4 regions of the Serratia aquatilis genome follow, and region 3 is predicted to be linked to each of the others. Evidence: predicted binding sites of a transcription regulator. Region 3 holds the regulator's gene; each other region holds the start of a gene.

Region 1 (7,539 bases), 520 kb from region 3:
CGGAACTCCGCCGCAACGGTAATTGCGGGGTAGCGATGGAACACTGCTTGCTGCATATGAAGCTTATAAGCATCAGTATCAAGCAAAGAGGTCAAAATCGGGGAAGCGTATAGATTCATATCGCGTTGCAGCATCCTCGTCAGGCGCGTGTCCAAATCCGGATAATGATAAAAAAGTGGGTGGAGTATACCCGGATTATCCTGTTATTGAAGCCTCATCACACCATAAATGGCTAGAATGGGTCGAGGATAAAACGTGCCTTTATCGGGCTTGGCATTTTCAGCAACTGACAAAAAAGAAAATAATCCAATATACTGAGTCACTTAGTCTATTTAACGATAAAAATTATGAGGTTAATTATTTTAAACACAGCTTGGATAAAACTGGTGGACCTATGGGATTTTAAAATGGCTGTGATACAGTTTATTCACTATCGGGCCATCAATGAACAGTGCCCTTCTGTGGAGCAGAACGCTCCAGTCTTGTTACCTGCCACCCACTGAGACGTCAAAGGTTCTTTATGACACAACAGCCACAGGCGAAGTTTCGCCACGATTATCGCGCACCGGATTACACCATTACCGATATCGATTTGGATTTTGAGCTGGATGCGGATAACACACGCGTCACTGCAGTCAGCCAGATCAAACGCCTGGGGGCCGCTGGCGCCCCCCTCATTCTCAACGGTGAAGACTTGACACTGGTCAGTCTTCAAGTCGACAGCCAACCGTGGAATAGCTATCAGCACCAGGACAACCAACTGGTTATTGAACAGTTACCCGCGCAATTTACCCTCACTATCGTGAATGATATTCACCCGGCGAAGAATAGCGCTCTGGAAGGCCTGTACCTGTCCGGTGAGGCGCTGTGTACGCAATGTGAGGCCGAAGGGTTTCGCCACATCACCTATTATCTGGATCGTCCAGACGTACTGGCCCGTTTTACCACCCGCATTGTGGCTGATAAAGCCCGTTATCCTTTCCTGCTCTCGAACGGTAATCGCGTGGCTCAAGGTGAACTGGAAGATGGGCGTCACTGGGTTAAATGGCAAGATCCGTTCCCAAAACCAAGTTACCTGTTTGCATTGGTAGCGGGGGATTTTGATGTCCTGCGCGATACGTTTATCACGCGTTCGGGGCGAAAAGTCGCTTTAGAACTGTTTGTTGATCGTGGCAATCTGGACCGTGCAGATTGGGCCATGACCTCGCTGAAGAATTCGATGAAATGGGATGAAACCCGGTTCGGCCTGGAATACGATCTGGACATCTATATGATTGTTGCCGTGGATTTCTTCAACATGGGAGCAATGGAAAACAAAGGGTTAAATATCTTTAACTCAAAATATGTCCTGGCAAAAGCAGAAACGGCAACGGATAAAGACTATCTGAATATCGAATCGGTGATCGGTCATGAATATTTCCATAACTGGACCGGCAACCGTGTCACCTGCCGTGACTGGTTCCAGCTCAGTCTGAAAGAAGGGCTGACCGTTTTCCGAGACCAGGAGTTCAGTTCAGATCTGGGTTCCCGTTCGGTTAACCGTATTGATAATGTGCGGGTTATGCGCGGTGCCCAGTTTGCAGAAGATGCCAGCCCGATGGCCCACGCTATTCGGCCTGATAAAGTTATTGAAATGAATAACTTCTATACCCTGACAGTTTATGAGAAGGGTTCCGAAGTGATACGCATGATGCATACATTGCTGGGAGAACAACAGTTCCAGGCGGGGATGCAGCTCTATTTCGAACGTCACGACGGCAGCGCGGCAACCTGCGATGATTTCGTTCAGGCGATGGAAGATGCTTCCAACGTCGATCTGTCGTTGTTCCGTCGCTGGTATAGCCAGTCAGGTACGCCGCTGTTGACGGTGCGCGATGACTACAGCGCCGAGCGTCAACAGTATCGTTTACATGTCAGCCAGAAAACGGAACCAACGGCAGATCAGCAAGAAAAGCTGCCATTGCATATTCCGTTGGATATCGAACTTTATGACAGCGAAGGCAACGTGATTGCCTTGCAGAAAGACGGTTCGCCAGTGAATAACGTTCTCAACATTACCGCTGCGGAACAGACGTTTGTATTTGATGGTGTCGCACATAAGCCAGTGCCTTCGTTACTGCGCGAGTTTTCGGCGCCTGTGAAGCTGGATTACCCGTACAGCGATCAACAACTGACGTTCCTGATGCAGCATGCGCGTAATGAGTTTGCCCGTTGGGATGCGGCACAAAGCCTGCTGGCAATCTATATCAAACTGAATGTTGCGAAATATCAACAGAAACAGCCGCTGACGTTGCCGCTTCACGTAGCCGATGCTTTCCGCGCCGTGCTGCTGGATGAAAAACTGGATCCTGCTTTGGCAGCCCAGATCCTAACATTGCCATCTGAAACTGAAATAGCCGAGTTGTTCGCTACCATAGATCCGCAAGCGATCGCTGCGGTGCACGAGTCGATAACCCGTTGTTTGGCCGAAGAGATGGCTGACGAATGGTTGGCGGTATATCACGCTAATAAAACAGATGGTTATCGTGTTGAGCACGGTGATATTGCCAAACGCTCATTACGCAATGTCTGCCTCCACTATTTGGCGTTTGGTGAGGTTACAGCGGCTGACGCGTTGGTGGCAAAACAGTTCCACCAGGCGGATAACATGACCGACTCATTGGCCGCATTGGCTTCGGCTGTCGCGGCACAATTGCCTTGCCGTGATAAATTGATGAAAGAGTTTGATGAGCGCTGGCATCAGGATGGTCTGGTGATGGATAAATGGTTTATATTGCAAGCCACCAGCCCGGCTGCGGAAGTGCTTGATAATGTGCGCGCTTTGCTGAAACACCGTTCATTCAGTCTCAGTAACCCAAATCGCACCCGTTCACTGATTGGCGCTTTTGCCTCTGCCAACCCGGCGGCCTTCCATGCGGCAGACGGCAGTGGCTATCAGTTCCTGGCGGAGATCCTCAGCGATCTTAACCAACGTAATCCGCAAGTGGCCGCTCGCCTGATTGAACCACTGATCCGGCTGAAACGTTATGATGCTTCGCGCCAAGCGTTGATGCGCCAGGCGCTGGAGCAGTTGAAGGGGTTGGAAAACTTGTCGGGCGATTTGTTCGAGAAGATCACCAAGGCGTTAGACGCGTAACACCAAGGGGACGGCATTGCCGTCCCCGTCTCCTAATTTGCCGCCCGGTTGGAAATATTTATGGCTTGCGGCGGAGATAATACCCTTTCCAGCACTTCAGCTTCCAATTCTGCCAGCTTCGCGGATCCTTTGCGCCGTGGTCGCGGCACATCGATGGTCAGATCCAACCCGATTCGGCCTTCTTCAATCAACAGGACCCTATCGGCCAAGGCGATAGCCTCACTGACATCGTGTGTCACCAGCAGCACGGTAAAACCCTGTTGTTGCCATAGAGTTTCGAGCAGCCCTTGCATTTCAATGCGGGTTAATGCGTCTAATGCCCCCAGCGGTTCATCCAACAATAATAGCCGTGGGCGGTGGATCAGCGCACGAGCCAGAGCAACACGCTGCTTCTGCCCGCCTGATAATGCCGCTGGCCATTCGTTGGCGCGGTCCGCCAACCCGACAGTGGTTAACGCAAGCTTTGCTTCATCACGCCAGTTACCGCGTAAGCCAAGCCCGACATTATCAATAACTTTTTTCCAGGGCAGCAAGCGTGCGTCCTGAAACATGAGACGCGTATCGTCCTTAGCATGACTCAGCGGTGCGTTGCCGCTCAGTAATTTCCCTTCACTGGCGGTTTCCAACCCGGCGAGAAGACGCAGCAGGGTACTTTTTCCGCAGCCGCCGACTACTGCCACGAATTGACCAGCGGTGATCCTCAATTCCAGATTGTCTAGAACGGTACGCTGACCATAACGTTTGGCAATAGACTCTAAGGTGATGGGGGTTCCTTGCGGAAGGCGAGTCGGAACTGTCATGGTGCTTCTCCAGATTTTAATTGATAAGCCGGATGCCAGCGTAACCAGATACGCTCGAGTAATTGGGCACTGGTGTCAGCCAGTTTGCCGAGCAGGGCATACAAAACAATGGCAACCACGACCACATCGGTTTGCAGGAATTCGCGTGCATTCATCGCCAGATAACCAATCCCCGAGTTGGCCGAAATGGTTTCGGCAACGATCAGCGTCAACCACATAAACCCGAGAGAAAAACGTACGCCGACCATGATAGAAGGCAGCGCCCCAGGCAAAACGACTTGCGTAAACAGGCTAAAGCCCCTCAAACCGTAACTCCGGGCCATTTCTAACAGGCCACGATCGATATTTTTGATGCCGTGATAGGTGTTGAGATAAATAGGGAATAGAGTACCAAGAGCAACCAGAAAGATTTTTGCCGATTCATCAATGCCAAACCACAGGATCACCAGCGGGATCAGTGCCAGATGAGGAATATTGCGGATCATCTGAACCGAACTATCGAGTAATGTCTCTCCCCAATGGGACAAACCGGTGATAAGGCCCAAGCCCAATCCGATGTTGCCACCGATACTGAAGCCAATCAGTGCGCGCCAACTGCTGATGGTCAGGTGTTGCCACAGTTCGCCACTCTTGGTCAGCGCCCAAAAGGCGCCAACTACCGCGCTGGGAGCTGGTAGGATGCGGTTTGATAACCAGCCAGCCTCAACCGCAAGTTGCCAGAAAATCACCAGTGCTACTGGCAATGCCCAAGGGGCGGTCTGCTGAAGAACGTTTCGCGCACTGATTGTCATGATTATTCTCCTTAGCTTTGCGACACTTTTTGCGGAACATAAATATTGGCGATCGCTTCACCCTGCGGCTTGATCGCGCGCCGTTGTGTGGGGATCTCTGCAGTGGCCAGATCAATATGGGGGAACAGTAACTCCGCTTCGCGGTAGGCTTCCTCAAGATGCGGATAGCCTGAGAGAACAAAAGTATCGATGCCCAGATCGGCGTATTCCCGGATACGCTCCGCCACAGTCGGCTCATCGCCCACCAATGCTGTGCCAGCACCACCACGTACTAAACCCACACCGGCCCACAGGTTGGGGCTGATTTCCAGATTATCTTTCTTCCCTCCGTGCAAGGCCGCCATGCGTTGCTGGCCAACAGAGTCGAAACGTGCAAAGGCTTGTTGCGCATCGGCTATGGTCTTTTCATCCAGATTAGCGATCAAACGATTGGCTGCTCGCCAGGCCTCTTCTGTGGTTTCACGCACAATGACGTGCAGGCGGATGCCGAAACGTACCTTCCTTCCTTTTGCTGCCGCTTTGGCACGAACTTCTGCGATTTTTTCTTTCACCTGGGCGGGGGTTTCTCCCCAGGTAAGGTAGAGTTCAACCTGCGCAGTGCCAGCATACCGATCGTGGCCAGTACCGCCGCGCTTAACCCACGAAGAAAAGAGAGGGACAGAAGCATGATGATTTCCTTTATGGTCTTTATGCGGTTTGACGGGTCAATAGCGTCAGTGGAGTTTTTAACAGCGATGGCTTGTGGCGGTTGAGTGCCAGATAGAAACCCTCCAACGCTTCTTCCAACCTGGCCGTAACTCTGTCAGAGAGCGTGGCCTGTTCTCCATCAAGGATAATTTGGCTGTCATCGGCGAATACGCCCTGCAGTACCTCTTGCGCCTTCAGCGCGGCTAATACCGGTTTTAGTGCATAATCCACGGCTAGCATGTGTCCGATGGAACCCCCGGTCGCCAATGGCAAAACCACTTTATGTTCCAGTGCACGCTCTGGTAGCAGATCGAGCAACGTTTTCAGGGCACCTGAAAAGGAGGCTTTGTAGACTGGCGTAGCGCTAACAGTGCTGCGGAGCGCGAGGGAATTCGTGGACTGCCAGCGAGAGAAATAATGCGCATTACCATTCCTTATAACTAAAAGTTATCAATGTTAAATTTATGTTTGCAAAGTGTTTTAAAGCTAACAGAAAAGAAGGGTGTTTTTTAAATCTCAATTTTTGATTTCGATATGCGTAAATGAGGAAAGGCAGGGGTTACAAGGGTTCAAAAGAAAACGATTGCGTTAAAAGCGCTTTTTTTGCCTTTAATCAATTCCAATTGGTGAGGGGATACCGGATAATATGCCCCCGGTTTGCAACTAACCGGGAAATCAGGAGAGTACATGTACTACCCCATCATCAGGAAGGCGTTGTTCCAGCTCGATCCCGAACGCGCGCATGAATTGACTTTCAGTCAACTCCGCCGTATTACCGGCACCCTATTAGAGTTTCTTATCCGTCAGTCTGTACCGAGCAAGCCGGTAAACTGCATGGGGCTCTCTTTTAAAAACCCGTTAGGTCTTGCTGCCGGGCTGGATAAAGATGGCGAATGCATCGATGCCTTTGGGGCCATGGGGTTTGGTTTTGTGGAGGTAGGAACCGTCACGCCGCGTCCACAGCCTGGGAATGATAAACCACGTTTATTCCGTATCGTTGAAGCCGAGGGTTTGATTAACCGTATGGGGTTTAATAACCATGGGGTGGATAACCTGGTTGAAAACGTCAAAAAATCCCACTTTGGTGGCATTCTCGGGATCAATATCGGCAAGAATAAAGATACCCCGGTAGAGCAGGGTAAAGACGATTACCTAATATGTATGGATAAAATTTATCCATATGCCGGATATATCGCGATTAATATCTCTTCGCCGAATACCCCAGGATTACGTTCCTTACAGTATGGCGAAGCGCTGGACGATCTGTTAGCTGCGATTAAAAATAAACAGGCTGAATTACACGCTCAACATCATAAATATGTGCCGGTTGCAGTAAAAATTGCGCCAGATCTTTCTGAAGAAGAGTTGATCCAAATAGCCGATAGTTTGATCCGCCATAATATCGATGGGGTCATTGCGACTAATACAACGCTCGATCGTAAACTGATCCAGGGGTTGAATTACTGCGATCAGGCTGGAGGATTGAGCGGTCGTCCAGTTCAGTCTCGGAGTACCGAAGTGATCCGCCGATTGTCACAGGAACTTCAGGGACGTTTACCCATTATCGGCGTTGGTGGGATCGATTCTCTCACAGCGGCACGGGAAAAAATGGATGCGGGAGCAACGCTGGTACAAATTTATTCCGGATTTATCTTCCACGGCCCACGTTTGATTAAAGATATCGTTACCCATATCTAATATTTTCCCTTCATTCCGGGCTGGGGGTTTATTTATGCTCCCAGCTCGTCTATATTTTGTTCGTTCACAGAATTAACTGAGTGTTTGGATGGCTTTTCTGGTGATAAAATCATCTTTTGGGTAATACAGCGTTGGCATGTGGTAAGAAGGATAAGAAATGAAGATAAAACCTGACGATAATTGGCGTTGGTATTTTGACGCTGAGCACGATCGGCTGATGCTCGATTTAGCCAATGGTATGATCTTCCGTTCGCGTTTTCCTGCAAAAATGTTGGCCCCCGATGCATTCAACCAGTGTGCTTTTTGCGTTGATGATGCAGCGCTTTATTTTGATTATGAAGAGCAGTGTAAGCAGATAAAACTCAGTTATGAACAGCGTGCTGAACTGGTATTAAATGCGCTGGTGGCTTTTCGCTTCCTGAAACCC
Region 2 (7,539 bases), 1.2 Mb from region 3:
GAAATCAATGCCACCGGAGTGGTAGCTTCCACCTGTAGAAAGAAATCACCATGTGGTGGGGCGAGCTGAATAACATCGCCTTCTTTAGCGGTTTGATGCAGGAAGTTGGAAACCGTACCTTGCTCCTCACGTTTTACGGCAATGCGATAGTATTCCCCATTAGGTGAGGTAGTGAGTGAGTATTGACGGATCTCCTGATGCTCCAGATTACTGTCGTTAATGTAGACTGCCAGATACTGGCCCGGTTTATAGTTGGCGACCCTGCCACCATCTACTGGGGCTAATACAAAGCTGGATATCACCTCGCTCTGCGGCTGTTTTTTCACGATGCGGAATGCACGCAAATCGCGCCAACCACCATTATCTTGTTCACTTTCCTGATAAATCTGACCTTCACGTTGGATAAACACGTTTGCCAGCACTCCGTAGGCTTTTCCCCAAGCATCCAGTACCTGCTGGCCCGGGCTGAACATTTCATCCAGCGTTGCCAGCAGGTGGTGGCCAACAATCTGATACTGCTCGGGCTGGATATTGAAGCTGGCGTGCTTCTGTGCAATACGTTCTACCGCAGGGAGCAGGGCGGCCAGATTTTCCAGATTACTGGCATAGGCGCAGATGGCATCAAACAACGCTTGACGCTGATCGCCGTTGCGCTGGTTGCTCATATTGAAAATATCTTTCAATTCAGGGTTATGGGCAAACATACGTTCGTAGAAATGGGCGGTCAGTTTTGGGCCTGTTTCGGCCAGTAGAGGGATGGTGGATTTTACGGTTGCTATGGTTTGACTATCCAGCATGGTGGGGCTCCTTTGAGGGGACATATTATGTCGCTTAATAAGGCGTATTTTAAATGCATCTTATAGGGTTGTTTTAAACCTGTAAATATTCTTGCTTTTGTTACGGGTCTGTCAATCGACGGCTGTACCTGTTGAACATGAATAAACCGCATTACCACTATGAGTAAATGTCCGTTGCAACAATAGGGGTAAAAAGCCAGTAAAAGCCTTGTGCCACCTAGAGCCAATCGTTTGCGTAAAAACCTCTGTCAAGACCTATCTTCGATGGGGGGAAACGGTTTACACTGTTACCCAGAGCCCCAAAGGGTGATTTTATACCCGTCGTCTTTCAAGCAGCAGCGTTGTTACCTACACTCGCTCCCCCCTGTCACTTGGCTTTAGTCAGTTCAAGGGACGAATGAGTTGGGAACCTGGTTGCAGCTGGAAATCCATGGGTACAGTGAGCCGATTTAAGTCAGGAGATGCCGGGATGTTAAAGCGTGAAATGAACATTGCTGATTATGATGCCGAACTGTGGCATGCAATGGAGCAGGAAGTCGTGCGTCAAGAAGAGCACATTGAGCTGATTGCGTCTGAGAACTATACCAGCCCACGTGTAATGCAGGCTCAGGGTTCCCAACTGACCAATAAATACGCAGAAGGCTATCCGGGCAAACGTTATTATGGCGGTTGCGAGTATGTGGATATCGTTGAGCAACTGGCTATCGATCGTGCCAAGGAACTATTTGGTGCCGATTATGCTAACGTGCAGCCACACTCTGGCTCCCAGGCCAACTTTGCCGTTTATACCGCCTTGCTGCAGCCGGGTGACACTATTCTGGGGATGAACCTGGCACATGGTGGTCACTTGACGCATGGCTCTCCGGTAAACCTGTCGGGCAAGCTGTATAACGTGGTGCCTTACGGTATTAATGAGTCTGGGCAGATTGACTATGACGATCTGGCTAAACAGGCGCAAACCCACAAGCCTAAAATGATCATCGGTGGTTTCTCTGCTTTCTCCGGTCTGGTTGACTGGGCAAAAATGCGTGAAATTGCCGACAGCATTGGTGCTTACCTGTTCGTTGATATGGCGCACGTTGCTGGCCTTATTGCCGCAGGCGTTTATCCTAACCCGCTTCCCCATGCGCATATCGTAACCACCACCACTCACAAGACTCTGGCTGGCCCACGTGGCGGCCTGATCCTGGCCAAGGGCGGTGATGAAGATCTGTACAAGAAACTGAATTCTGCCGTATTCCCTGGTGGCCAGGGTGGCCCGCTGATGCACGTGATCGCCGGTAAAGCGGTAGCACTGAAAGAAGCGATGGAGCCAGAGTTCAAGATTTACCAGCAACAAGTAGCCAACAACGCTAAAGCGATGGTAGACGTGTTCCTGGCGCGTGGTTTCAAAGTGGTTTCTGGCGGTACTCATAACCATCTGTTCTTGCTGGATCTGGTGGATAAAAACCTGACCGGTAAAGAAGCGGATGCGGCGTTGGGGCGTGCCAACATCACCGTCAACAAGAACAGCGTGCCAAACGATCCGAAGAGCCCATTTGTGACCTCTGGCATTCGTATTGGTACTCCAGCAGTGACTCGCCGTGGCTTCAATGAGGCAGATGTGCGTGAACTGGCGGGCTGGATCTGTGACGTGCTGGATAACATCAACGACGAAGCGACTATCGAACGCACCAAGAAAAAAGTGTTGGATATTTGCGCTCGCCTACCTGTCTACGCGTAATACCTTCTTTTTGTACACTCCAAACCCGCTGCGGCGGGTTTTTTGATCGTACAGTAACTGGGGTATATATCTTAGTTGCACGTGACTGCATTCCTAGCAACTAAGATATACAGCCTAAACTGTGAACTGCTTTACACTCCCGCGCTTTAAGCTTGAATGAAGATTGCTGCCTGGTGTGAGCTCTGTCAAAGTATTGCCCTTATTCTGGAGGGAACATGGTTCTGCAATCAACGCGTTGGCTGGCTCTCAGTTATTTCACCTACTTTTTTTCGTTTGGTATCTACCTGCCGTTTTGGAGCGTCTGGCTGAAAGGTGAGGGGATTGCCCCTGAAACTATCGGTATTTTGCTCGGTGCAGGCTTGGTGATGCGCTTCCTGGGGAGCCTGATGATTGCACCTCGCGTCAAGGATCCCTCGCATTTAATCACCGCACTGCGCCTCTTGGCGCTACTCTCGTTGGCCTTTGCTATTGGGTTCTTTTTCGGTAACGGCTGGGCCTGGTTAATGCTGGTGATTGCCGGTTTCAACCTGTTCTTTTCCCCGTTAGTGCCGTTGACCGACGCCTTAGCATCCACCTGGCAACGCCAAATTACTCTGGATTATGGCCGGGTACGGCTATGGGGGTCGCTTGCTTTTGTGATTGGCTCGGCGTTGACCGGGAAGCTGGTTTCCGTTTGGGGCCATAATGCAATCTTGTTCAGCCTGTTGGCCAGTCTATTGGTGATGCTTCTTGGGATGCTGCTGAAACCCAGTGTGATGCCCCAAGGGCAGGCTAGTGTGCAGAATATCTCCAGCCGTTCCTGGCGTGAACTGCTCAGCGAGGGACCGGTCTGGCGCTTTTTGCTCTGCGTTACACTATTGCAAGGGGCGCACGCCGGGTATTACAGCTTTGCTTCTATTTATTGGCAGGAAGCGGGCTACTCTGCGTCAACCATTGGCTATCTGTGGTCACTGGGCGTAGTGGCCGAAGTGATTATCTTTGCCAGCAGCAATTTTCTGTTCCGCCGATGGAACGCCCGTAACTTGCTGTTACTGTCTGCCGTATGCGGCCTGTTGCGCTGGGGGCTGATGGCCTCTTCGACCGAGATCGGCATGTTGCTGTTAGTGCAGGTGCTGCACTGTGGCACCTTCACCGTTTGTCATCTGGCAGCGATGCGTTTTATCGCGGCGCGGCAGGGGGCTGAAGTGATCCGTCTGCAGGCTGTCTATTCTGCCCTGGCAATGGGCGGCGGGATTGCAGTGATGACCGTGTTGGCCGGTTTCCTGTTCGAACACTTGCAGGGTGGGGTATTCTGGGTAATGGCAGCAGTGGTGATACCTGTGCTGTTTGTTCTGCCACCCGCAGCCACCTCTCGCCGCTAATGGCTTTCCAACAGCGTACGCAGCATCTTGCGCTGTTGGCGCTTCAAGGGTAACTCAGCGAGTATCAGCGGCGGCTGTTGCCCGAATGGCGGCGATGCATAGGGGCTGATGACCAAGGCGATGCCGGATGGTGCACCAGCTTGCTGATAGTCACTTAATGGCAGATATTTAATATTGAGCGGTAATAGTGTGAGCTCCCGAAGTTGGTATTCTACATTTGCTTCCAACTGAGGATTATCCCACGTGAGTAACAGGATCTGTTTTTCCTGCAATGCGTTGTCTTGCATTAGCCAGGCACCGAAACTGATCGCCACCAATCCCACTTCTTCGCGCGAAAAACGGATTTGATACTCATGCTCAAAGGGAGCTAATGCCTTCTGTGTGGTTCGCATTAGGCGCGGATATTTGCGCACCACCTCTTCCAACAGTGAATTGTCTATACCGATATTAAAGTGGCAGCGCTCTACAGCGGGGGCCAGATGGGCAAACAGTTGATTGATCAACTCTTCCTGACTGCTGAAGCTCATCCCACAGATCTGCTGAAAACAGGCTACCGTTTGCTCAATAGCGCTCATCAGGCGCCGATCTTCTGGAGAACCACTGGTTTGATAGCTATGGTTTTTTAACAGGGTAAGCATTAGGGTCAGAAAGTCGCTTTCGTCGTTATTCGCAGGTAAGTCAAACAATTGGTTCAGCGTTTGCTGCAGTTTGGCCGCTACCTGTTGTTCCGGTTTACGCCGTAGCCACTGACGTTGCGTCTGATCAAAACAGGTATGGTGTTGATACCGGCTGGTCCAAACGTAGTAACACAGATAATGCAGCAAAAATTGCCGGTCACGTGGCTCAAAGTGGCGGTTAAGCTGTTGTTCACAATCGTTGATGCACAATTCAAGCGCTGAAATCTGTTGGTGCGTGAGTGATAAGGCTTGTTGATATTGCGGGGCAAAATGTTGTTCAACAAACGTTGGGCTACAGCGCAAAGTGCGGCGTAGCCACTGGAACAGGCAGAGCCGCTGGTTAAGCACACTGCCTTGAATTTGCAAGCTATCTGCGGAACTGCCGCCGATTTCCAAATGGTAGAACTGCTGGATCTCACTGGCAACCTCGGCTATATCTTGCAGGGTCACCGATTGCCCAACGCCGTTGATTTGGCTGATAGCCTCCAGATTAACCTCGGACGTCGGTGCAAACAGCATCAGCAGTAGATGGCAGCGTCGCTGTTGGCCGGAGAGCGCGGGCGCAGAAGAAGTATCCGTGCTCATATCACCTCCTGGCTGGTAATGTTTAAATTAGGCTGTAGCCCCAGCCCGAAGGGGTTGCGACGGCACCACGGGCAATTGAGGGACACAGCCTAGGCTTAAGCATAGCAAAAGGGTCTTGGATGCCCCGGTTTTTGCTTAGGCTTATAACTTTCGTCACATTTATTTCTCCCTCAAAGTTTGTTGAGGTGAGATTTATGTTACTTTATAACAATAATGAGTATGCTCTGATGAAGACGTTATGCCGCCTGGTGGCGAGTTTGCTTGTTATGTTCTGTGTGGGGGTGAGTGCCCACCCACACAGCTTTATCGATATGAACACTACGTTTGTCGCCAAGGATCAGAAATTGATGGGTTTGAAAATGGTTTGGGTTATGGATGAAATTACCTCTGCAGATCTGCTGTATGATGCGGAAAATGCTAAAAGCGATTCTGAAATCTGGAAGAAGCTGGCGGCAGAAGTAATGGCTAATGTTCTGGGGCAGCATTACTTCACTGAGATTTACCGCGATGGCAAGCCGCTGAAATACCTCAACCTGCCAACCGAATACCATCTTTCCCGTCAAGGCCATAAGGCGGTATTGGAGTTTGTGCTGCCGTTGGCGGAACCACAGCCGTTGGCAGGTGAACCTTTTGAAATCTCAACCTACGATCCTACCTATTTTGTTGACATGACCTATCGGGATAAACAGGCACTGCACCTGCCTTCTGAGATGGAGAAACAGTGCAAATTCAGCTTGATGACACCCAAGCCCGATCAGTCATTACAGGCGTATGCCTTATCGCTGGATAAGAATGATTCACCTGGGGAGGATTTGGCTTTGGGCCAACAGTTTGCACAACGAGTTACGCTGTCATGTCAGTAGTGTTCAACCAGTCCCAAGCGGCTAAGCGTCACTGGGTACTCAGCCTTTGGCCGTTACTGTTGTTTTTTATTGTGCTAGTAGCAGGTGTGCAACTGGTATGGCACTACTGGCCGCAACTCTTGATGCAGAGCGTGGTGTGGCAGAAGGGTTTACATCAGCAGATGGCGGCGCTGTTACAGCAGGTAAAAGCGGCACCTCAACAAGCCGGGCTGGCGCTGATGTTGTTTAGCCTGGGCTACGGCATATTACATGCGCTTGGTCCGGGCCACGGTAAAGTGGTGATCGCGACCTATTTGGCTACCCATCCTGCCCGGCTGAAAAGTAGCTTGAAACTGACGTTTGCAGCCTCACTGATGCAGGGGATCGTTGCTATTGCGTTGGTGACAATCGTACTGGTGGTGCTCCAGCTCTCTTCTCGCCAATTGCATCAGAGCGGATTCTGGCTGGAAAAAGGCAGCTTTATTCTGGTGATACTGCTTGGTTTGCTACTGAGTTGGCGGGCGATTAAGCGCTTGCATCTGGCGGTCAAAGCAATTCGACCTACTCCTGGATTGCGTATCAACGGCTTGCAACCTTTGGCGGCAGAGCACGTGCATAGCGCTGATTGTGGGTGCGGACATCGGCATCTACCCAGTGACAGCGAATTACAAGCCGGTAATGACTGGCGTACCAAAGCGGCTATTGTGCTGGCAATGGGGATGCGGCCTTGCTCTGGGGCGCTCCTGGTACTGTTGTTTTCCAAAGTCATCGGCGTTTTTACCTGGGGCGTACTTTCTGCACTGGCGATGGCGCTGGGAACGTCAATGACGATTTCTTCATTGGCGTTGTTGGTTCATTACAGCCGTAAACTGGCGATCCGTATCAGCCGCCAACGCGCACCGGCAGCCTGGAGCGCCGTTGCGTGGGGTTCGTTGGCGTTAGCTGGCGGGCTGATCCTGCTATTTGCTGGCGTACTGCTGTATGTCAGTGCCCAACCCGAGTTTGGCGGCGGTATCCGCCCGTTTGCTCGCTAAGTGATCTGTTGTTGGCCCCGTACGCAGTACGAGAAGATGATGATGGCTGTTAGAACTGTCTCGCTTGCCAACATGATGCCACCACCGTCGCTTAACCAGGTTCCACCGATGATCAACATATTCATCACAATGGCAAAGCCAGCCAACCAGGGGAACAGCGGCGAGCGGAACGAGATAGACTCTGCCGGATAGGTCCCTTTACTGACTTCGCGGCGGAATCGATACTGACACCAGGCAATAACCATCCAGGCCAGGCACCCCACCTGGCCGGTGCTGGCGATCAGGTAGAGATACAGAGTTTCTGGCGAAACGTACTTGGTCAATAGCGAAACCAGCGCGATCAGCGCGGTAAACAAGATCCCTTTTGCTGGAACGCCTTGTGAGCTGACATGTGAGAAAACGCCAGCAGCGAAACCATCTTTGGACATCGACCACAGCATACGCGAACTGGCATACAGCGCCGAGTTGGCCGCAGACAACGCGGCGGAAAAGATGACGATCAGCATCAGTGTTCCTGATG
Region 3 (7,539 bases):
CGCCGCGTGGAAAAAAATCACCCAGGCTGTTCATGAGAAACAGGGGCATATTGCCGTACAACTTTGGCATGTAGGACGTATCTCACATTCCAGCTTGCAACCCGATCAACAAGCCCCGGTAGCACCTTCAGCAATCAACGCCGAAACACGCACTACGGTCCGTGACGAAACAGGGGCATGGGTCAGAGTACCAACGTCAACGCCGCGCGCGTTGGAAACGTCAGAAATTGCCGGAATTGTAAACGACTTCTGCCAAGCCGCAGCCAATTCTCGCGAAGCTGGCTTTGACTATATTGAATTACACGCCGCACATGGGTATTTGCTGCATCAGTTTATGTCACCAGCATCAAATCAGCGCACCGACCAATATGGTGGCAGCATTGAAAACCGTACCCGTATCACGCTAGAAGTTGTCGATGCTTGCATCGCTGAAATTGGTGCTGATCATGTAGGCATCCGTATTTCTCCACTAGGTCCATTTAATGGGCTGGATAACGGCGAAGATCAGGAAACCGCAGCTCTTTATTTGATCGAAGAATTAAATAAACGTGGCATCGCCTTTCTGCATATTTCTGAGCCTGACTGGGCTGGTGGCAAACCCTATTCAACCGCATTTCGTGATGCCGTTCGCTCACACTTCAAGGGGGTCATTATCGGAGCCGGTGCCTACACCGCAGAAAAAGCCGAGGAACTAATGCATAAAGGCTTCATCGATGCGGTTGCCTTCGGCCGCAGCTTCATTGCCAACCCGGATTTAGTCGAGCGTTTTAAACGTAATGCGCCACTGAATGAACTTCATTCTGATACCGTCTATGGTGGTGGTGCCAAAGGCTATACTGATTATCCATTCCTTTAAGCCGTTTTGCTCTCCAACCAAGCTGGGCTGAAATCCGGCTTGGTGCAACCATTCAGTATCAGCCGCGTTGAAATGCCTTATATAGCAAGGCTATACTGTCATCCGCTACACTCTACCGCCGTTAACCACGGCCTATCCAAACAGGGGAAATTATGCGCCTGCTCCATACCATGCTCCGTGTCGGTGACCTACAACGCTCCATCGACTTTTATACCAAGGTATTAGGTATGCGTTTGCTGCGTACCAGTGAAAATACCGAGTACAAATACTCGCTGGCATTCGTTGGCTATAGCGATGAAAGTGAAGGATCCGTGATCGAGCTTACCTACAACTGGGGTGTAGACAGTTACGAGATGGGTTCAGCCTTTGGTCATCTGGCTTTGGGCGTAGACGATGTTGCAGCAACCTGCGACAGCATTCGCAAAGTAGGCGGCAAAATCACCCGCGAGGCTGGCCCGGTCAAAGGCGGCACCACCGTGATTGCTTTTGTTGAAGATCCTGACGGCTACAAAATTGAGCTGATAGAAAATAAACATGCAGGACATGGCCTCGGCAACTGACATTTCTCAAGGGCGCTTACAGCGTCCTTCTTTTTATCTCCGCTGCACAAAGACAAGAAATTTGTCATAATGCCTGCTGTATTCGATGAAGATAAGAAACTGATGGCCGAAAAAAGTGATCTTAACGCCCTGAGTGGTCGTTTTCGTGGGTTTTATCCCGTTGTTATTGATGTGGAAACTGCAGGTTTTAATGCTCAAACTGACGCGCTATTGGAAATTGCAGCAGTAACGCTGAAAATGGATGAAAATGGCTGGTTGCTTCAAGACGAAACCCTGCATTTCCATGTAGAACCCTTTGAGGGAGCAAACCTGCAACCAGAAGCGTTGGCCTTCAACGGCATTGACCCTCATAACCCACTGCGTGGCGCTGTGAGTGAATATGATGCATTACATGCAATTTTCAAGGCAGTGCGCAAAGGTATTAAAGATAGAGGTTGTAACCGAGCAATCATCGTCGCGCACAATGCCAATTTTGATCACGGTTTTCTGATGGCTGCATCGGAACGTGCTGGTCTTAAGCGCAATCCGTTCCATCCTTTCGCGACTTTTGATACAGCAGCACTGAGTGGATTAGTTTTGGGGCAAACGGTGTTGGCAAAAGCTTGTCTTGCCGCTGGACTCCCCTTCGACAGCAGTCAGGCTCATTCAGCGCTTTACGATACTGAGCAGACTGCCCAATTGTTCTGTGAGTTGGTAAACCGGTGGAAACGCCTTGGTGGATGGCCGCTAGCTGGCAACCACACGGACTGACCTAAGCGGATCACACACCTGCAACTTGCTGGGATAAAAACAAATCGGGCGGTACCTGCAAGGGTACCGCCCGATGTTATAAGGAAGCTTTTCGCCATTAAGGCTGCTGATCTTGCTGTTCTTTATACTTTTCGGCAGTTTCTTTGATCAACGGCTGCAACTCACCACGTTGATACATTTCCATGATGATATCGCAACCGCCAACCAGTTCACCATCTACCCACAATTGTGGGAAGGTTGGCCAATTGGCGTACTTTGGTAACTCTGCACGAATGTCAGGGTTTTGCAAAATATCAACATAGGCAAAACGCTCGCCGCAAGCTGAAAGCGCCTGTACAGCCTGAGCAGAGAAACCACAGTTTGGCAATTTCGGCGAACCTTTCATATACAGCAAGATTGGGTTGGTCGAAATCTGCTGCTGAATTTTTTCAATTGTCGTCATTCATTACTTCCTCAAGCCACATAGTGGCTACAACATGCATCATAGGGTCTATTGTAGCGGCAGGTCGGGGGGCAAGAAAACACCATCTTTTGCAGGGGTATTTTCTTGTTGCCGGAACGTTGCGTGAAACACACCGTTGCGGTTAAAACATGGATCCAGAATAACATTATTAATCCGACCATTTCACTATTATATTCTGGTGATTACAGAACGATGAATAATAAGCAAGAGTGACACCATTGATGATTTACCACTAAGCAGTTGACTAATTTTAAGTCAAAAAATAATGTCATTAACGTTTTCTCACAATATGGATTACTATTTATGAGTTAAGCGCTGTTTTATATGACGAATTTCAGGAATACTGTTATTCATTCAATATCTGTTTCGGGGCCAAGGTTGGTAACATCAACATGCGGTTAATTATTACTCTTTTTGTACTATTTTTCACACTGCTATTCTTGAATCTGGCGCATGCTGCGCCACAGGCACATGCTTCTACCAAGCAGGTCAAGGGCCACGCCAGTGAAGCAAGTCCTAATGATCGCAAAAGAAAGAAAGTGGATAAAGTCAGCAAGAAGGTGAAGATTACCCCCTCACGCAAAACGGCAAATACAACGCAATTGGCAGTGAAAGAAGGCAAGAAGAAAGCCAATGTAAAATCAAAAAACAAATCAACCCGTACCGCAAAGGTTAAAGTCACTCCACCGAAAAAGGGCTACAAAAAGGGTTATGGCCGTCATCGCGTAGACGAGATGGCAACCGCGAAAATGGTCGGACGTGAAAAATCATTGAAGCTGTCCCCTGCCCACAAAAAACGCTATCAACGTGCCAAGCAGACTGCAATGGCAAAACTGATGCACCAAATGGGCAAGCCATACCGTTGGGGCGGCACCTCCCCCGTTACCGGGTTTGATTGCAGTGGTCTGATTTATTACGCTTATAAAGACGTGGTAAAAATCAAAATGCCGCGCACCGCTAACGAGATGTATCACCTGCGGGATGCTGCACCGGTTAAACGCAGTGAACTGGAAAAGGGAGATTTGGTCTTCTTTCGTATCAACAACCGCGGCACTGCCGATCATGTTGGTGTTTATCTTGGAAACGGCAAATTTATCCAGTCTCCCCGCACTGGCGAGGAAATCCGCATCAGCCAATTGGATAACGACTACTGGCAGAACCACTATATTGGTGCCCGCCGTGTAGTGACGCCCAAAACCATTCGTTGACCATTGCCACGGCTGAGTTTACCACTCAGCCGAACATCCTGTCCCTGCCCACACTTTAAGCAATCAGGCAATTGGCACGCTTTGGCTCTTTTTTTCACCCAGAAAGTTGCTAAGATTGATAACCACAAAATAACTATAACAACTCAGTTTTCCTCCCTCAGCCACTCGGCTGACGGTTTCGGAAGAGAAGTGCTGTATAAAAAGGAGAAAGCAATGTCGTTTGAATTACCTGCATTACCGTATGAGAAAAATGCTCTTGAGCCGCACATTTCTGCAGAAACGCTGGAATACCATTATGGCAAGCACCATAACACCTATGTGGTTAACCTGAACAATCTGGTGAAAGGCAGCGAGTTCGAAGGCAAGTCTCTGGTCGATATCGTCAAAACCTCTACCGGCGGCGTGTTCAATAACGCAGCACAGGTATGGAACCACACCTTCTATTGGCACTGCTTGTCACCGCAGGGCGGCAATGAGCCAACTGGCGTGGTAGCTGAAGCAATTACTAAATCCTTCGGTTCTTTCGCCGCCTTCAAAGAGCAATTCACCGATGCCGCAGTGAAAAACTTCGGTGCTGGCTGGACCTGGCTGGTGAAGAAACCTGATGGCTCGCTGGCAATCGTCAGTACTTCAAACGCAGCTACCCCACTCACCGGTGAAGACAAGCCTGTTTTGACCGTTGATGTTTGGGAACATGCTTATTATATCGACTACCGCAATGCGCGGCCAAAGTACCTGGAGAACTTCTGGGCACTGGTTAACTGGGCATTCGTGGAACAAAACCTGTCTTAATGGCAGGTGGATGACCCAAATAATAAGGCGCAGCATGCTGCGCCTTTCATTTTGTTGTTATAAATCAGTTCAATGCCGCGATAAAGCCAAAAACAATAATCACTGCCAGTGCGCTGACCGTGGTGAGCAATGACATTTTTAAATTCGTATCCATATCGTAATTCCCTCTCAGATTAGTGTTCTCAAGCATAAAAGCCACACGATTAATGCGTCAAATCATTTTCACACAGTTCGTGATTAAAATCTTGTTATCATTTCCCGACTTATAATACCGATTAGCTCTTCCACTTTTCTTCATTATGCGACAAAATCCGCAATTCACTACTGCGTACCAAAATGCCCCTCCTGTTAAAGCGGCTTACGACTTCAGCACTAAAAACTCAGTTTTCGCTTATCTGGGGAAAGTTCTACGCAGGCAAACGATTAACATCATACTTACATGCCGTAACATGTAGGTTCAGGAGTTATTTTTTACATGGCAACGATTAAAGATGTGGCCAAACGCGCTGGCGTTTCAACCACCACCGTTTCGCACGTCATCAATAAAACGCGTTTCGTCGCCGAAGAAACAAAAGCGGCCGTTTGGGCAGCAATTAAGGAACTTCACTATTCACCCAGCGCCGTTGCCCGTAGCCTGAAAGTCAACCACACCAAATCGATCGGTCTGCTTGCAACATCAAGTGAAGCGCCCTATTTTGCAGAGGTGATCGAAGCTGTTGAAAACAGTTGTTATAGTAAAGGTTATACGCTGATCTTGTGCAACTCACATAATAACCTTGATAAACAACAGGCCTATCTGGCGATGTTGGCGCAAAAGCGTGTCGATGGTCTGCTGGTCATGTGCTCGGAATATCCGGAAAAGCTGTTAGGCATGTTGGAGGATTACCGCAATATTCCCATGGTAGTGATGGACTGGGGCGCAGCTCGTGGTGATTTCACCGATACCATTATCGATAATGCGTTTGAGGGAGGCTATCTGGCAGGGCGTTACCTGATTGAACGCGGTCATCGCGATATCGGTGCCATTCCAGGCCAGCTCGCGCGTAATACCGGGGGTGGGCGCCATCAAGGCTTCTTGAAAGCAATGCAGGAAGCCAATATCGACATCCGTGAAGAATGGATCGTTCAAGGCGATTTTGAACCTGAATCCGGTTACAAAGCGATGCACAAAATCCTGTCGCAGAAACATCGTCCTACTGCCATCTTTTGCGGTGGTGACATCATGGCAATGGGGGCTATCTGCGCTGCAGACGAATTGGGGCTTCGCGTACCGCAAGATATCTCAGTGATCGGCTACGATAACGTCCGCAACGCACGCTATTTTACCCCTGCGTTAACTACCATCCATCAGCCTAAAGAGCGTCTGGGAGAGATGGCCTTTACTATGCTACTGGATCGCATCATCAGTAAACGCGAAGAATCTCAGGTTATTGAAGTACATCCAAAACTTATTGAACGCCGTTCGGTAGCCGATGGACCTTTCATCGATTATCGCCGCTAACCGTTATTACCGGGAGCCTCTGGGTTACCCGGTATTTTTTCGCTCAACCACTCCTGATTGAGTGTTTCACTGTCTCCCAGATAATCTATTAGCCAAGCCATTACGGGTGACTGCGCATTTTGCTGCCACGTGAGACAACAGGCACTGGGAGGAAATGGCTCGAGCAGTTGCAGAACAACCAGTTCACCGCTTTGTACCAATGGCAGGACTCGATGCGCAGGTGCCATTCCTACGCACAGCCCATTACGCAGACAATCCACAGCAGACACCCAATCCGGCACGGTGAGACGCCGCTGGTTATCCAGTGCCCAGGTTACACGCTTCGGCAAATTTCGTGACGTATCCTCTAGCAAGAGTGAAGGATATGGCCGTAGCTGATCGTTTCTCAGTCGTCCTTCTAGACGAGCCAAAGGATGGGTTGCATTTACTACACACAACCAGTCCATAAACCCCATGTCGCGGAAAGCGAAACCGCCACCTACCGGCACAGCACTTGTTGCACCAATGGCCATCTCAGCGCGCCCGTCAACCAGGGCATCCCACACGCCGTTGAACACTTCTGGCTGGACAATTAACTCCACATCAGGGAAATGACGATAAAAATCGATGATTAATTGACGACTACGCCGTGGTTTGACAATAAGATCGACCGCAATCCTTAACTGCCCACGCCAACCATTAGCAACTTGCTGGCACTGTCGCCGAGTATCAAGCATTTTTTTGATAACAATCCGTGCTTCCTTGATAAAAAGGGCTCCGGCGGGAGTCAGTGCCACATCGCGATGGCGCCGCTCAAACAGTGGCACGGCCAGCCATTGTTCCAACTGCCGCACCGTGTAGCTTACTGCAGAAGGAACTCGATGAAGTTCTTGCGCTGCTGCACTGAAACTCCCGGTACGAGCAACGGCGTCTACCACATCGAGTGAATATTCAGACCACATAATTTTGCCTTCAATTTTTTTAACAGCACCTTGCAAATATTACCGTTTCACAAGCAGAGATCCAGCCGAGTACACTTGCCGGCGCTAAAAAACCTGCGACAACAAAAATTTAACGAGAAAGACATGCGAAACTTTGGATTTATGTTTTACCTGGCTGGTCTGAGTATGCTGGGTTATCTGGCTACCGATATGTATCTGCCAGCCTTCGGCGCCATGCAACAGGATTTACAAATTTCCGCCGGTGCTATCAGCGCCAGTTTGAGTATTTTCCTTGCCGGTTTTGCTTTTGCCCAACTGCTTTGGGGACCACTGTCCGATCGGTTGGGCAGAAAACCGGTGTTGTTGATCGGTCTGACACTGTTCGCTGTTGGCTGCCTGGGCATGCTGTGGGTGCAAAATGGTGCACAACTGTGGGCTCTGCGTTTTCTGCAGGCCATTGGGGTCTGCTCTGCGGCCGTAACCTGGCAG
Region 4 (7,539 bases), 1.3 Mb from region 3:
GCCCAGCGGTTCGATGCCGATTTCATCCTGATGACCAGCGAACTGGCGGCATTGATCAGCAACACGATTGAAGCTTTGGGGGGAGAAGCACAACGCTGAAGTCGTGGGAAAAGCGCCGGGGATCCCCCGGCGCAAAGTTATTTACTCAGATAGCGGCACAGGTATGCCGTTGCATCGGCCACCTGCAGATTGAATTCACTCTGCCCAGGTACGAAGAACTTTTCACCCGGTGTAAACACTTGCCAATCCGGTGCTCCCGGTAACAATACTTTTAAAGCCCCGGTAATCACCGTCATCTCTTCCGGCTGCGCGGTACTGAAGGTGTACTCCCCCTCCTCCATCACCCCGATGCTGGTACGACCAATGCTGCTACTATCGAAACCGATAGACTTCACTTTTCCTGAAAAATAATCATTCACTTTCAGCATAGACTGGCACCCGCGTAATCATCTTTGTGGAACTCCATATTGGGGGATGAAAATAGGTCTGTCACTGGTTTTTCATACGAAATGCGATCACTGCGTGCAGTTAGGCTGCGTCCCTTAACTGGACGCGAGCGCCGCTGGCGGTCATTTGTTCGCAGAGCAAGACGTGAGCCGTGAGGTTTGGTGAACCAAATAAACGGTGAACAACGCAGCAATGCGTACAAATGGCCCCAGCCCGAAGGGTCGCGCCCCAAAAGCCCATTCTCTGCGTTGTCGGGCTTGAACAGAGGACCACTCTGCCCTTCGTCCTCCGCCTTGATAATGGGCTTTTGGGTCTGCGACGGCACCACGGACAGTTAAGGGACACAGCCTTAACATACGCGGGATCAAACAATCAGTTTGGTGAGCGGAAGATGAACATTATGCTTAAATCGCCGTGGTGAACAACGGGCAAGTGACTGTATGAAGCCCCCTGCCCGATCCGTTATCGTCTTTGCTGCAAATGGCTCAGACTGCCATAGAGTGACAGCAGGCGTTCATATTCGGTTGCATCATAAAAATGGCAGGTACCGCGGCCAAATTCTTTTGCCACCTCTACGGCAAACTTCACCGCTAGCGCGATATCCACTTCATGGCTTGCCCCGGTACCACAACCAGGAACGACCGTCTCGGTACAAATCGCCACCCCCACGACTGGCGCAGCGGTAGCGGTAGAAGGCTGTAAAATACTATTGATATGGTGAACACCGTTACCGTATGGCGTGATGTCCTGTGTGGTGATCGGGAAGGTTACCGCCGGGCGGCCACTGGTCATCTCCATAATACGTAGCAGATCTTCCGCAACTCGCAGAATATAGCCCTGCTTCACCGTCGGTGAGAGCGCGTAACCTTTGTGATTAATGACGCGATTCCCTTTGGTGGTATCGATCGACAAAATGGCATCCGCTTCCGCTACAACCTCATGGTTGTTCATCGTTACGTCATCGATGGGGGAATCCATAAAATCCACCGGAGTGCGTGGTAGTGTGGGGGCATTCGGGCAAATATGAGTGGTGACTATCACATCCCCCGGTAGCACATCGCCTTTGCGCTGCATTTCTGCCAGTTTCAGGGCACAGGCGATGGCCGCAATAGCACCGTCGCCATCAGAAACCAGCCCAATCCGCGCAGGCCGTGCACCTATCCCCCCCAAGCGGCCAATGATCCCCAGCGTTGGCGCAGTACCACCAGACAGCTTGCCTTCACTACCGTGGATCTCGATGCGGACAAAGTCGGTCGTCCCCTTTTCACCGCTGACGCGATGGGTGCTGGCGTTCACCAAAGCATAGTGCGCAAACAAATCAACCACGTCCTGGCCACTAACATGCGCACTATCAATCAGTTCAAAGACCTGTAGTGTTTGTTGCAAGCTCATGTTTTATCCCTCGAAAATGTTACCCGATGTATTGATTTCACCAGTAAGGACCGGCTCAGCCTTACTTATCTTTACTGGAAAAGATGGAGCTAAAGAAGTTGTACAACGCATCGCCTGCGATAAACCCGGCGGCCATAATCTCCATCGGTGTCTGGCCTTTATCTCCCCAGCGTCTGATAATCAGAATGCGCAACGTAATACCGATAAGCACCGCCCATCCCGCAAACGCGTTATTGATCAGCAGGCCTGTCGCCAGTAGCACCCCCATTTGGCGCTTAGGCCCGCCGATAAACTGTACTATGGCGCCTGGGATCGCCCAAATCAGCAGGCTGGACGCGATACCGGGCTGGACGCCTGCCTCAATGGTTTTGGCATACACGTGCGCCACTGGCGGTATTAGTCCCTGCGTGAAATAACTGGTGTAAGAGAAGTAAACGACCGGAATAGCGATCACAAAAGCCAACATGGCGGCAATCATCTGAATGCGTCGCCCCAACAGTTCCTGTTGTAAATCCTTACCGTAACCCCGCAGGATAAAACCGGCTTTCAGATCAAACCCCATATCGGCAAACGCCGGGCCAGTGGCCGCGGTGAAACCGGTGAGAATACAGAGAGCCAATGGGGGAAAACCGAGCATGATCCCGACAATCAGCGTAATTAACGCCACCGCAAAAGCCGGGAACCAACCGGAATGCATCGCCGCAATCCCGACGATCAATTCGTGTACGAAGGCGGCAAACGCCGCATAAATCACAAATAGCACCAGCATGGTCAGCGACATTTCGCTATACAGCCCGCTGCCCAACGCCAGCAAAGCCGCTATCACAACATAACCTACGGCCCCCAGCCCTAGGGCTTTACGCACCTCGCTGTCAGGTTGAGTGTAGGTTGATACAGCCTGTTGATTTTTATGGCGGATCACTTGCACCACTTGAATCAGTGCTACCAGCCCCGCCCCGACCATCACCCCGTGCGGGATATACTGCGCATTCAGATCGACGCCGGTCAGCGGTTGACCATAGGCACGCAATAGCAGACCCACGCCGAACATACTCAAAGCCCAAATATTACCGATGAAAGCCGTACCAAAAGCTGCCATGGGGATCTTCAGCATTGAGCCCGCAATCCCTACGGCTACGCCAAGTACCAGTAGCCAAGCCTGCTTTCCTCCACTATCTCCCGCTTTGATCGCCTCCGCCGCCGCCACGCCAGGTGGCCAGGCATTTGCTGCCGGGAAAATTTTAGTGTCGAACATACGGTACAACAGGTAACCATCCAGCAGCATTGCGGCCGCTACGCCACAGAACATGGGCAGTATCAGCTGCGGTTGCCCCATAACGTAAGGCACCGCAATCGGCATCAACAGGCAGTTGGCCGCGCCAAACGTCGCAGAAGAAATCACCGTCTGCGCCAAGTTCTGAGTATGGATCGAGCGATAACGTTGAAACATTTGCATCGGAATACGCGCCAACAACATAGCTAGCAACGCACCGATAATCGATGTATTCGGTGTTACACCCAGTGTGGTAATCAATTGCACACCGATAATCGCGCCAATAATGGATAACAGCACCATTACCAGTAGCGTACCGATATCTTTCAATGGATTATTAGTTTTATCTGGCTTCATAAACTGCTCCCCTGAATATCTCAACTCTTTGGCAAGAGAATATTTTTTGCATAGCAAACCTATTGAGTTCCATTATTTGGAACTCATTATCGAGTTAATTGCCTTTCAGCCATTCGGACATAATTAATTACCGACAATCGATGCCGTAACTAACCTGCCATAGAATCGTCTTATCGATTAAGTCATGGATATACGGTGGGCTATTGGATCTGCTGCCAATAGTCATCACCGAGTTTTTGCGCCAATTGGCGGGAAACCGCCATCAATGCCTCAAGCACCTGAGGTGAATAAGGTTGCTCCTCAGCCTGAGAGGGAAAAGACAGACATAACCCCACCGTCTCACTGCGGTGTTTATTGGTAACAGAAGTTGCCAGTGAACTGATACCTGGCAATGTTTCATTGCGAGCCAATGACCAGCCTTGTTGCCTGATCTGAGTCAATTTTTGCAGCAATTCTTCTAGCGTTTGCGGGGAGTTTTCTGCCCTCACACAATAGCCATCGGCAAAACGCGCACACACCTGCTGATCGCTTTCACGCGCCATTATCGCCCGGCCTACGGAGGTTTCCGCTGCGGCGGAGCTCGCACCCACCGGAGTCACCACCTGCAAAAAATGGCGCCCGGGGAAAGTCCGCATCACCCAGTTTTCTTGCCCTTCCAGAACCGAAATATACCCGGTACAAAAGGTGAGTTGGTTTAGCTGCACCATCGCTTCTGCCGCACTTTCTACCAATGGTGTTGAAAGGTAGTGGCTGGCAACCATCAGCAACAGATGCCCAATATGATACTGACGGCTTTGCGCATCGCGCTTCAGCAACCCCTGGCTTTCCATCGTCTGTAATAAACGCGATACCGTGCTTTTCGGCAACCCAAGATATTCAACCACCTCGGTAAAGGAAATACCGGGTTGCCCCTGGGTTATCTGCCGTTGAGAAAATAACTTTAATACCGCCGTAGCATTTTCTAATGTGGTCATTATGCACCTTGTTCCATTATATGGAACTTAGTTCTGAATCTATATTTTGGAAATTAAGATTTGAACAACTTATCGTCAAGCGGTTTGTTTTATAATTGCGAAGGTAAATTAAAGAGAATAATGCTATGACAGTGGACATATTACGCACATCATGAAGCCGTTAGACTCTCACTCTAGAATATGAACGCATGTAACGCTATATATCAGCAGAAAATGCTATTTATTATAATACGATTGAGGGACAAGATTGAATATATAGTCAAATTACCTAAATTTACAGGCAGGCTGCCACCAAACGATCAATCTGTTTGGCTGCATGAATGACAGGAATGAACCGCAGGTATAGTGGGCACAACAGGTTATGCCCCAAGGAAATTTACTTTACTGCCGCTGGCTGGAGTACAGCCAGGATCTGCTCAACGACCTGCTGCGGATTGGCACTGCCATCGATGACATGATGTGCAGCATTTTGATATAACGCTTCACGCGTGGTAAGCACTTCCATGATCTCTTCGGCGATAGGCCGCCCGGTCAGAGTAGGCCGCTGCCCCTCCTCAGGAACCTCTTCCAAGCGCTGAGCCAGGATGCTGGCAGGCGCACGCAGGTAAATCACCGTGCCGTGCTCCCGCATGAAATGCCGGTTTTCTTCAGCCAGGATCGCCCCGCCACCGGTGGCAACCACGGTTGACGGCGCAGTTACCGCTTGCAAAGCTACCGTTTCGCGCCGCCGAAACCCCTGCCAACCTTCCTGCGCAACGATTTCCGCCACGCTCATTTGCACGGTTTGCTGCATAAACAGGTCGGTATCAATAAACTGATAACCTAATGCCTGCGCTAATGCGCTGCCTATGGTGGTTTTACCTGCTCCGCGAGCGCCTACCATAAAAATGGTTTGTGTCATTACCGGTTGTCCCTTATGCGATGACTTGAATGCATTGGTTTGCCTGCCGTGAGTGCGGGCAGCCGGAGCAGGCACTCACGCTGCTGCTGCTGCATCATACAGTCCTCTGCATGTATTTCAATATTTACAACAGTGTAAATTCCATTACACAGCGGCTACCCGCAGCAAGACCCTGTTTAATTTCTTCTGCAAGTAAACCCTGTAGTTGCGCATCCAACTGATGGGCAGATAGCCTGCGGAATCCCAAACGTTGGTAATAAGGTGCATTCCAAGGTACGTTGACAAAAGTGGTCAACGTCAGCCGAGGCGCGCCCTGTTGCCTGGCCAGTGACATAACTTCGGCAATGAGTTTTTTACCAACCCCTTGCCGCTGCCAGTTGGCCGCTACCGACAATTCTGCAATATGCCAGCCGTGCAACAATGATTGAACAGCAATAAAACCCGCAACCTGTCCGTCGGCGTCAACCATCAGCCATTCTCGCTGCTGCGCAATAAAATCAGCATGCTGCTGTGGGCTCATCCCCTCATCGTCGGCAATAAATTGCAGCTCCGCCAGTTGCAGAAACAGTTGCCCTGCAGAGCGTTCAACCTCGATCAACTGCTGAATATCAGACTGTTGCGCTAAACGTAAACTAAGCATGACTAGCCGGTGTCCCAGAATTGAACGCGAGCGCCTATTTAAACAGATTTTACCGGTAGCAGAAACCAACAAGGCTGCTCCCTTCGGTATCCAACCCACGCTTGTCACTGGGTAACGATTTTAAGCTGTCTGTTATTGCTACTTCGTTGGTTGAGCCGATCACGGCAAGCCGCTGATTGTGCCTTGGTCATCATGTAAAGGGCGTGCATTTGTCGCCATGGCTTTACTTCCGCTAATACGAATATCCATCAGCAGAGGAACAAATTTCGGGCTAGGGAAAATTTTGGCATCCTTTTTACCGAATGCAGGGCTATCGGCATTCGGTAAACGTCGTCAGTATCAGGTCGCCGCCTTCCTGATGATTTAAAACCAGCCCGGAACCGCCCCCTCCGCAGCATACGAAGATAGTGGCAATGCAGAGGCAAAAAGGAGACAAAGCGGTTTGATTCTCATGGTGTCATCTCACAGTGAGTAAAGGTAAGCGCTAAAAGCCTATTAACCTCCGATGACACCCAGATGACAAAGCCGCTTATAACCCCTCTGCTATTTATGCCTTAACCGCCACAAGCATCATAATGTCACTGGTAAAGGAGCCATCAGCCTGAATGGCAAAGTGCTGGCTAACCTCTTCAGCCACACCTTGCTGTAATGCGCGGATAGCGGTGACAAAATGCTCCGGTGTTCGCATACGCGCCACCCAACTGCTGAATTCCAGATCCAGACGGTCAGTCGTGGCTTCCTGTATCAGCAACCCTGACTCAGTGAACATACTCAGCCACTCTCCCGGCGCATAATTCCTTACGTGCGAGGTATCCCGCAAGACCTCGACAGTTTGCAGATAGATATCCAATAACGGATGCCCGGGCGAAACCACGTCCATAAAGATGGCCCTGCCCCCCGGTTTCAGCACACGTTTCACCTCGCGCAGTGCCCGGCCAACGTCATGCCAGTGGTGTGCCGAATAGCGGCTGATCACCACCTCAAAACTGGCATCGCCGAACGGTAGTAATTCCGCGACGCCTTGCTGTACCTGAATATTCGCCAACCCCTTTTCCCGCGCAGCATTGCTCACAACATCCAGCATTTGTGCCGAGAGATCGTACGCAACCACCTGAGCCACATTAGGGGCTGCGGTAAAACTGGCATGCCCCGCCCCACACCCCAGATCCAGCAATCGGGCAGAGGAACTTCCCGCAAGCAGCTCAGCCAGACGTTGCAGATCTCTCCCTTGCGCATGAACTGTGCTGCTCAAATAGGCATTGGCCTGTTCGCCAAACTGGCGTTCAACTGCATTTTTGTGGCTGTCGCTGACACTCATAATCACTCCCTTTTTTTATCTGGCTTGCGCCTGCGCCGGATGGCCTGTAGGACTATAATCAAACTACTAAACGGGTACAATATGAGCAGTTATCCTAGGCTGTGCCCCTTAATTGTACGCGAGTACCGCTGGAAGTCATTTGTACGCAGAACAAGGCGTGAGCCGTGAGGTTTGGTGGACCAAATAAGCGGCGAATAACGCAGCAATGCGTACAAATGGCCCCAGCCCTTCGGGTCG

The links. Region 3 encodes PurR, which represses purine synthesis genes. Its sites were predicted from a motif close to CANGCAAACGTTTGCNTG; they were not measured.
Region 1: a site for PurR is predicted at 5,987-6,004, ahead of pyrD (quinone-dependent dihydroorotate dehydrogenase). Genes of this name have one in related genera too.
Region 2: a site for PurR is predicted at 1,018-1,035, ahead of glyA (serine hydroxymethyltransferase). Genes of this name have one in related genera too.
Region 4: a site for PurR is predicted at 5,373-5,390, ahead of aroL (shikimate kinase AroL). Genes of this name have one in related genera too.

Annotation. Positions count from the first base shown of each region.
Region 1 is NZ_CP173186.1:3,243,294-3,250,832, reverse strand. It holds gene pncB (nicotinate phosphoribosyltransferase) at 1-119, opposite strand, end outside; gene pepN (aminopeptidase N) at 521-3,136, shown strand; gene ssuB (aliphatic sulfonates ABC transporter ATP-binding protein) at 3,169-3,936, opposite strand; gene ssuC (aliphatic sulfonate ABC transporter permease SsuC) at 3,933-4,727, opposite strand; partial or broken gene SAQUA_RS14800 (LLM class flavin-dependent oxidoreductase) at 4,739-5,320, opposite strand; partial or broken gene SAQUA_RS14795 (NAD(P)H-dependent oxidoreductase) at 5,415-5,783, opposite strand; gene pyrD (quinone-dependent dihydroorotate dehydrogenase) at 6,102-7,112, shown strand; gene SAQUA_RS14785 (cell division protein ZapC) at 7,270-7,539, shown strand, end outside.
Region 2 is NZ_CP173186.1:1,527,592-1,535,130, forward strand. It holds gene hmpA (NO-inducible flavohemoprotein) at 1-797, opposite strand, end outside; gene glyA (serine hydroxymethyltransferase) at 1,267-2,520, shown strand; gene SAQUA_RS06940 (3-phenylpropionate MFS transporter) at 2,736-3,881, shown strand; gene csiE (stationary phase inducible protein CsiE) at 3,878-5,143, opposite strand; gene SAQUA_RS06950 (DUF1007 family protein) at 5,371-6,006, shown strand; gene SAQUA_RS06955 (nickel/cobalt transporter) at 5,997-7,019, shown strand; gene SAQUA_RS06960 (amino acid permease) at 7,016-7,539, opposite strand, start outside.
Region 3 is NZ_CP173186.1:2,727,582-2,735,120, forward strand. It holds gene SAQUA_RS12255 (alkene reductase) at 1-856, shown strand, start outside; gene gloA (lactoylglutathione lyase) at 1,009-1,416, shown strand; gene rnt (ribonuclease T) at 1,486-2,166, shown strand; gene SAQUA_RS12270 (Grx4 family monothiol glutaredoxin) at 2,264-2,608, opposite strand; gene SAQUA_RS12275 (C40 family peptidase) at 3,022-3,837, shown strand; gene sodB (superoxide dismutase [Fe]) at 4,051-4,629, shown strand; gene SAQUA_RS12285 (YnhF family membrane protein) at 4,694-4,783, opposite strand; gene purR (HTH-type transcriptional repressor PurR) at 5,105-6,130, shown strand; gene punR (DNA-binding transcriptional activator PunR) at 6,127-7,071, opposite strand; gene punC (purine nucleoside transporter PunC) at 7,195-7,539, shown strand, end outside.
Region 4 is NZ_CP173186.1:4,045,178-4,052,716, forward strand. It holds gene rdgC (recombination-associated protein RdgC) at 1-99, shown strand, start outside; gene ppnP (pyrimidine/purine nucleoside phosphorylase) at 138-428, opposite strand; gene SAQUA_RS18265 (DUF1177 domain-containing protein) at 910-1,839, opposite strand; gene SAQUA_RS18270 (OPT/YSL family transporter) at 1,901-3,469, opposite strand; gene SAQUA_RS18275 (IclR family transcriptional regulator) at 3,670-4,443, opposite strand; gene aroL (shikimate kinase AroL) at 4,820-5,344, opposite strand; gene SAQUA_RS18285 (GNAT family N-acetyltransferase) at 5,469-5,984, opposite strand; gene SAQUA_RS18290 (class I SAM-dependent methyltransferase) at 6,532-7,302, opposite strand.